One region of the Pseudoalteromonas sp. SG43-6 genome, then DNA from elsewhere that is predicted to be linked to it. Evidence: predicted binding sites of a transcription regulator. Region 1 holds the regulator's gene; the other holds the start of a gene.
What was found. Region 1 encodes ArgR, which controls arginine synthesis, uptake and breakdown. Its sites were predicted from a motif close to ANTGAATANNTATTCANT; they were not measured.

Region 2: a site for ArgR is predicted at 2,077-2,094, ahead of H5201_RS01170 (arginase family protein). Genes of this name have one in related genera too.

What each region holds. Positions count from the first base shown of each region.
Region 1 covers NZ_JACJEZ010000005.1:28,908-32,784, forward strand. Annotated here, with positions in the region: gene mdh (malate dehydrogenase) at 1-802, opposite strand, end outside; gene argR (transcriptional regulator ArgR) at 1,027-1,494, shown strand; gene H5201_RS03090 (Dyp-type peroxidase) at 1,514-2,413, opposite strand.
Region 2 covers NZ_JACJEZ010000002.1:95,910-99,786, reverse strand. Annotated here, with positions in the region: gene cdd (cytidine deaminase) at 18-950, shown strand; gene udp (uridine phosphorylase) at 931-1,686, opposite strand; gene H5201_RS01170 (arginase family protein) at 2,116-3,228, shown strand; gene H5201_RS01165 (ABC transporter substrate-binding protein) at 3,263-3,877, shown strand, end outside.

The sequences.
Region 1 (3,877 bases):
GTACTGGGTGTGCAAAGTATGCAGCATCGCCATTTTCAACAGCAACGTAAGCGTAATCTACAACGTCTTCACCTTGTAAGCCTTTAACTAAAGACATACAAAAACGTGCAGCAGCAGCGCCCATTGATAATGTTGCAGAACCACCGCCAGCTTTTGCATTTACTACTTCAGTACCTGCATTTTGGATACGTGGAGTAAGCGCAGCAACTTCTTCATCAGTGAAAGTAACGCCTTCAACTTGAGATAGTAACGGAAGGATTGTTGTGCCTGAGTGACCACCAATTACTGGTACTTTCACAGTTGCAACGTCAACACCTTTAAGCTCAGCTACAAATGCTTCTGAACGGATCACATCAAGAGTGGTAATACCGAAAACACGTTTCGCGTCGTAAGTACCTGCTTTTTTGAATACTTCCGCAACAATTGGCACTGTGCCATTTACTGGGTTAGTGATAATACCCACTAATGCTTTTGGACAGTTAGCAACAATACCTTCTGCTAATGTTTTAATAATACCAGCATTAACATTAAATAAATCAGCGCGGTCCATACCAGGCTTACGTGGCATACCAGCAGGGATAAGAACGATATCACAACCAGTTAACGCTTGATCTAGTGCATCAACACCAAAGCCTGCAACTTTAACGTCTGTTGGGATATGAGAAAGATCAACAGCAACACCAGGAACAACTGGAGCAACATCATAAAGTGATAATTCAGAACCAGCTGGTAAGCCTGTTTTTAATAATAAAGACAACGCTTGGCCGATACCGCCAGCAGCACCTAATACAGCAACTTTCATTGGAATTCTCCGTAATTTGAGGTAGGAAATATTTGTGGCTCTAAAGATAATGAAATTAACGACTAAAGACAAATTTATCCTGCTTATTTCACATATAATTTAGACCATAGTTGTAAACTTGCTGGTTTACAGCACTAAAATCCATCGCAAAAGCAAACAACTACTGCATAAGTATGCAATATTGTGTACAATTAGCGCATCACTTATGAATAAGAACCTATAATATGCAACCACAAGATAAACAAGAAGCATTAGTAAAGGCCTTTAAGGCACTTTTAAAAGAAGAAAACTTTGGTTCACAAGGTGAGATTGTTGACGCCCTAAAAGAGCAAGGCTTTGATAATATTAGTCAAAGTAAGGTGTCGCGGATGTTAAGCAAGTTTGGCGCGGTACGCACTCGTAATGCCAAACAAGAAATGGTCTATTGTTTGCCTGCTGAAATGGGCGTACCTACAGCGAAAAGCCCATTACGTCAGTTAGTGATTGATATAATGCATAACGAAATGATGATCATTATTCGAACCAGCCCAGGAGCTGCACAATTAATTGCTCGACTATTAGATTCATTAGGTAAAGCAGATGGCGTACTAGGCACCATTGCTGGTGACGATACTATTTTTATCGCTCCAGCTAAAGTATCTGAAATTGATGTAACTCTTGAACGCGTGCGTATTTTATTTGATACGGTATAAGTCTACCGATTCAAACTTTTTACAGCTGCTTTAAAAAGTTAATTGATGGGGCAAAAAACGCAGACCCCATATCGGCTTGAGTAAAATCAAGCCAATGATCGTAGCAATCGCCATCACCTAATCGACTTCGTAATACTTGCTCAAATGCATTTCCCTGTGCTGCATAACTAATCGCTAATATACCCTGTTCGTAAACGTCACCATAAGGCATGTTTTGATTTAATTGCAGTGGTTGCCCTTGCTCATCTTTTAACTCAGTGCGTACAGCATGACTATTTTCAGTCGCTGGCATAATCAAGGTATTATCTAAGCGAGTGCGTCCCATTATTTGTTCTTGCTCACTCAGTGGTAGGTTTTGCCACACACTTAAATCATGCTTATAGCGCTGTATATGTACGTAACTGCCTTGATCTTCAAAATGGTTGGGGTTATTGATTAACGCTGTGATGCGCTTTTGGCGACCATGAGGAGTGTCACCACCGAGTATAAAACCGTTAAAATCGCGACCATCTAAAAATCGAAAGTTTCGCACTTGCTCAACCAATTCAACATCGGGGGCAAATAACTTGAGAATTTGCAAAGCAAATAAATGGTTTACATCTTCCCTATCGGAACGAATTTGGACAAATAAATCAAAAGGCTGAGCCCCCATAATATGATCATTATGAGTAATATTAGGAAAGCTCTGTAATTCACTAGGCAGAAATTCAGGCAGAATGTGCGGCCAGTACTGTGCCCCCACAGCAACTAGGCTGGAGAGCATCGATTCAGAAAACTGATCTGAAAACTCATCTTGGATAGCGCTAACGTATTTTAATTTTTTGCGTAATGACTCATCGTGGCCATCAAATACATTAAAAAACAAATGTAAACCGTGCAAGTTTGCTTCAGCACAAATTCCAGATTGCGCTTGCGCCATGGTATTTCCTTAACTCAAAGTCTCATACACGGCGTTTTTAATGAAATTAAAAATACTAAAACACTTAATCTGCGAAAAAGTTAACCGTGTGTGGTGTTATTTTTATTGTCACCTACTCATTTGCTAAAATGATTGGCCCAACTAAGCAGCAACTTCAATTTATTGTCCATCGAGCATAACCTTATACACAAAATGCAGAACAACAAAACGATGATTTAAAATAGTCACCGTATTTGCACTACAGCCTTGTGATTGAAAAGGTATTAACTCAAGATGGTATGGGCGAACATAAAGTTACCCAACTTGCTTTACTCGACGATAAGTAACTAATGACTCAGCCCCCGTAAGCATTACTATATTCAGTTGCTGTTAATACATCTGCACCTAAGTATATGCCCTGACCAAGAAATTCTGCAACTACCTTTGAGCTTGAAGCGCTAAATAGCGGCTCAAACGTGTCTTGTTGAGCAATTTCCCCACAATTCATAGCCGCTTATTTATCGGCAAGTCGCATTTATTTTAAAGAATTACAAAGCGCCTTAATAGATATTGGTTTTTAATCATTTAAGGGATATATGCAATAAACTTAAACCATATACGATTAGAAATCGTCTAAGCAACACTACAATTACATCCACTATTAAAGGCAACCACGCCCATAATGGAAATCACTTGTGCGATATATCTCACGGTTATGACAGCTATTGAGTATAAAGCATCATAAAAAAAGTCTAAAAACAAACTAACCACATGAAATATAATAACTATTATTAAATTTCAAAATAATGACTGTATTTTCATTACTATTTTTAGCCTATTTTGTTTGCCGATACTCTCTATACTTACTTCATCGGTTAAGCAGTGACGCTTAAATGAGTAAACGGACAAGGAATGATTACTCATAAACCTCGAATTAAAGGTTACGTTAGGAAAAAATGGATTCACGGACAGGCTCAGGATGAGTAGCACTAAGGATAGTAAATATACGGACAGCGTCAAGATGATGCGAAAAGGAATAACAACAGGGCTCGCAAGAGAGTTGTTAAACAGGATGTTATAAAAGCGGACAGATGGACAGGCCCTAAAGGGTATCGCAATGGAACTGTTAACTAAGGGATAGCATCAGGACGATGCGTAAAGGACCGGTAATAGAGATTACCAAAAAGGATCAAAAGGAAGCACATAGGACAGAGGCACGGATAGCCTATATCACGCAGAACGAATAAGTAACAGTGTGATCACATGGATTAGTAAAGTTTAGGAGTTGATTAAGTTCAATTGCAGGATGCAAAAAATTAGAAGATTCCGCAAGCGCGACTAGAGATAGTTCGCGCTTTTCTTTTGCCCAAAAATACCCTCAGCTTAACGACTACTTGCCAATTAACTCGCTCATTAATACTCTCGCGTCTAATCTAATACGTTATTGATTGTGTATAAGCGATGACTTCTCTAAAATAGCGCGCT
Region 2 (3,877 bases), on a different contig from region 1:
AATCATAAAACTAGTCTATGTCTTCATTAACGCCTACAGTAAGTACTCAAACTAGCTGCGTTTTTAGCTTCAGTGAAAAACAACAGCAGCAGTTATATCTTCACGTAAAACAGCACAAGGGTATTTTAAATACCGCTGATATCACAGCTTTGTGCGCGCAATATAAGCAACCTGTCGAGGTTATACTGCGTGCCTGTTTACCTATTGCTGCAAAATTTGCAGTTGTGCCTATTTCACATTTTTTTGTTGGGGCAATTGTAGTTGGCTACGATAAACACGGTGAGCAACATTTTTATTTTGGGGCTAACGTTGAATTTGCACAACAAGCATTAAGCTTAGTGGTTCATGCTGAGCAATCGGCAATTAATAACGCTTGGCTCAATGGCGCGAAAAAAATAGCTAAAATTGCTATCAGTGATGCGCCATGTGGTTATTGTCGTCAATTTATGAATGAGTTGGCTGATGCGCAGAGCTTTGATATTTTATTACCGCAGCAGCAATTCAAGCTGGCTGATTTACTCCCTCACTCATTTGGTCCGCAAGATTTAGGTAATTCTTATAGCTTGTTTAACCCCGCTCCACAACAGCATGAATTTGTTGTAACTGATGAACTGGATAAAACGTTGTTAAGTTATGCGTTGGCTGCATATGTACCTTACTCTGAAAATTACAGCGCAGTGAAAATTAGTACTTTCGAAAATGGTAATTTTTATGGTTGTTATGCGGAAAATGCCGCGTATAGCCCGAGCTTATCACCACTGCAAAGTGCGGTGAGTCAATTGCATTTAGCCGGTTTGGCAATGACTAAAGATGTTGTCAAAGGGATTGAGTTACTACAAACGCAGGGTAAGGGAAATCAGTTAAGTGTCAGTCAAGCAGTACTGGCAAGTTACACTGATTTGCCAGTACTACAAAGTATTAGTTTAAATATTAAGCCAACAGCAGTTTAGCGGCTTCGAGTACCACGGCGACTGATTTTTTCTCAATCTCGCCGTGATCTACATTGGGGATTTCTTGGCGAGTACGATTAACCAACACACCAGCTACACAGGCGGCTTTTAGCCCCAGTGCTGCACACATTGTAAATAAGGTTGCTGATTCCATTTCATAGTTCATCACGCCCAGCTTTTGCCATTCTTCACAGCTACCTTGAAATGCTTTTGGTACATAACCCGAGTAAGTGTCGTAACGTTCTTGACCTGGGTAAAAAGTATCGCTTGATGCAGTAATACCAATATGAAAATCAATGCCTAAATTACCGCACGCATTTACCATCGCTTGAGTGGCGAAAAAGTCAGACACCGCAGGGTAGTTCAATGGCGCAAAATGTTGGCTCGCACCATCTAAACGCACAGATGCTTGGCTGATTAAAATATCACCTTCATTAATATGAGGTTGAATAGCGCCAGTTGTGCCAATTCGTAAGAATGTTTCAACTCCCAATTGCGCCAGCTCTTCTACTGCAATGGAGGTTGAAGGACCACCAATACCGGTTGAGCAAATAACCACAGAGTTACCGTTAAGTTGACCTAAGTAAGCATGAAATTCTCGGGTTTGGACGAGGCAAGTTGGGTTTTCGAGAAAAGTTGAAATACGTGCTGCACGATCTGGATCGCCCGGTACAATTGCAAGTTTTGCACCGTGTAGATCGTCGCGGGTGAGTCCTAAGTGAAATACCTTTTCCATAGCGGGGCCTTATTTATAACTTTTGTTCTAACGTCAGTTAATAACGCTAATTTATAAAGAGTTGTTGTCAATTTAGCATAATTACTACAATGCATTGCCTTGTACAGGACGGATGTCCGTTATCAAATTTATTCATTCTCTTTGAATATTCAAGCAACTGACTTTAATTTGTGTCATCGCCGGTAGTTGACTTGTATTCATAGACACTATATCAATCCTACTAGGCACTCTATTTTAGTTTATACGTTGTTGGATAAATAAGTATAACCAATTGTTATTTTAAAGGTTTATATAGTTATTTAAAATGTAGCTAAAGCGGCGAGAGTAATAAAATTGCGAGTGAAAATCGGCGCGTTAATCTTTTATTAATTTTATTTTCAACAACGCTCTTTTGCATAACTACGCAAAAGCACACAGTAAGGAATTGCAATGAGCACACAATGGCACACATTTAAAAGTAAAGTTGAGCACTGTTTATGTCCGCCGGGCGATGGCGTTTTTACGGTTAATACTGCAAAAGAACGTAAAGCGGCGCTGCGTATGAAACTGTATGGGCAAGAAGATAATATCGATACGCTATGGCGTGCATCACTCGATACACTTAGTCAAAGTGAGCATAAAGCGGTGACTTTAGGTATTAGCTCTGACTGTGGTGGTGGCATTTTACGCGGCGCCAACTGGGGGCCATTGTTTTTACGCTCAACATTGATTGATCAGCAGCCTCAGGCAAAGTCGTTTGATTTAGGTGATGTAAGGGTTATCCCACATTTACTGCATGATAAATATTTAAACGACGCGACTATCAGTAATTGCCAACAGGCATTATATGATAATCCAAGCAGTGAGTATTATGTCAGCCCGTTGTCTATCACTGAAGATGTATGCGATAGCTTTTATGCAACGTTTACTGATAAAGGCATTTTTGGTATTGGTGGTGATCATTCAATTAGTTACCCGTTAACTAAAGCGTATTTGAAGGCAAAGCGTGCGCAAGGTAAACGCACTGCGATTATTCACTTTGATGCGCATACCGATTTACTCGTTGAACGTTTAGGTATCGATTTATGTTTTGGCTCGTGGTGCACTCATATTTTAGAGTTTTTACCTGCACCGCATCATCTGATCCAATTTGGTATTCGTTCAAGCGGTAAGCCAAAAGAGCACTGGGAATCTACCTTTGGCGTTAAACAACATTGGGCCCATGAGATCATCGAACGAGGCGCGCCGGCAATTGCCGCAGAAGTCATTGCTCAGCTTAAAGCTGACAATGTTGATGAACTCTACGTCAGCTTTGATATTGACGCCCTCGATGAAGAGTTTGCATCAGCAACAGGCACACCCGAAGGGAACGGTTTAACGCCGCAGCATGCTTTGGATATCTTGGTTGCTTTGGCTGATGAATTTCCGATCACTGGCGCTGATATGATGGAAATTGCCCCATTTACTGACAGTTCACTGATTGGTCAATCGAGTTCAGATACAACGCTTAGAGAAGGTGCAAAAATTTCAGCATTTTTAATTAATGCCATGAACCGCGCATAGTCAATAACAGTTCATTTAAGCAGCCTGCTACGGCATGCTGCTTTTTAAATTCACAAATCAGCTATTTGCCGTTATATTTAATTTACATCAACAGATGCTTAAAGTAATAATCGGTGGGGCAAGAGTGGCTAAGTGGTGTTATTTTTTATTTATAATCTTAAGTAATCAAAGTCTCGCTAAATTAAATGTGGTGACGGAATATTTTCCGCCTGCTCAATATCTTGATGAAAACGAACAACTTGTTGGCTATATCGCTGATAAAGTTCAAATGGTGTTAGCTTCTTCAACACTCGATTATACAATTTCAGTGCATAGTTGGAGTACTGCATTTAATATGGTACTGCGCGATCCGCAAACGTGCATTTTTTCTATGGCGCGCTCAACTTCTCGTGAAAAGCAATTTATTTGGATTGCAGAATTAGCAAAGTTGAATACTTATCTGTATGCATTGAATTCAAAAAACATTGTTATCAATTCCCTAGAGCAAGCAAAGCAATACCGAATTGCGGTATTAAAAGATAATTACAGCCATCACTTTTTATTATCACAGGGCTTTGAAGAAGGTGTAAATCTAATGCTGATGAATAGTTTTGATAATATTTTTAAAATAGTTCAAAGCCGTCAAAGCACTATCGATATCGTCGTATTA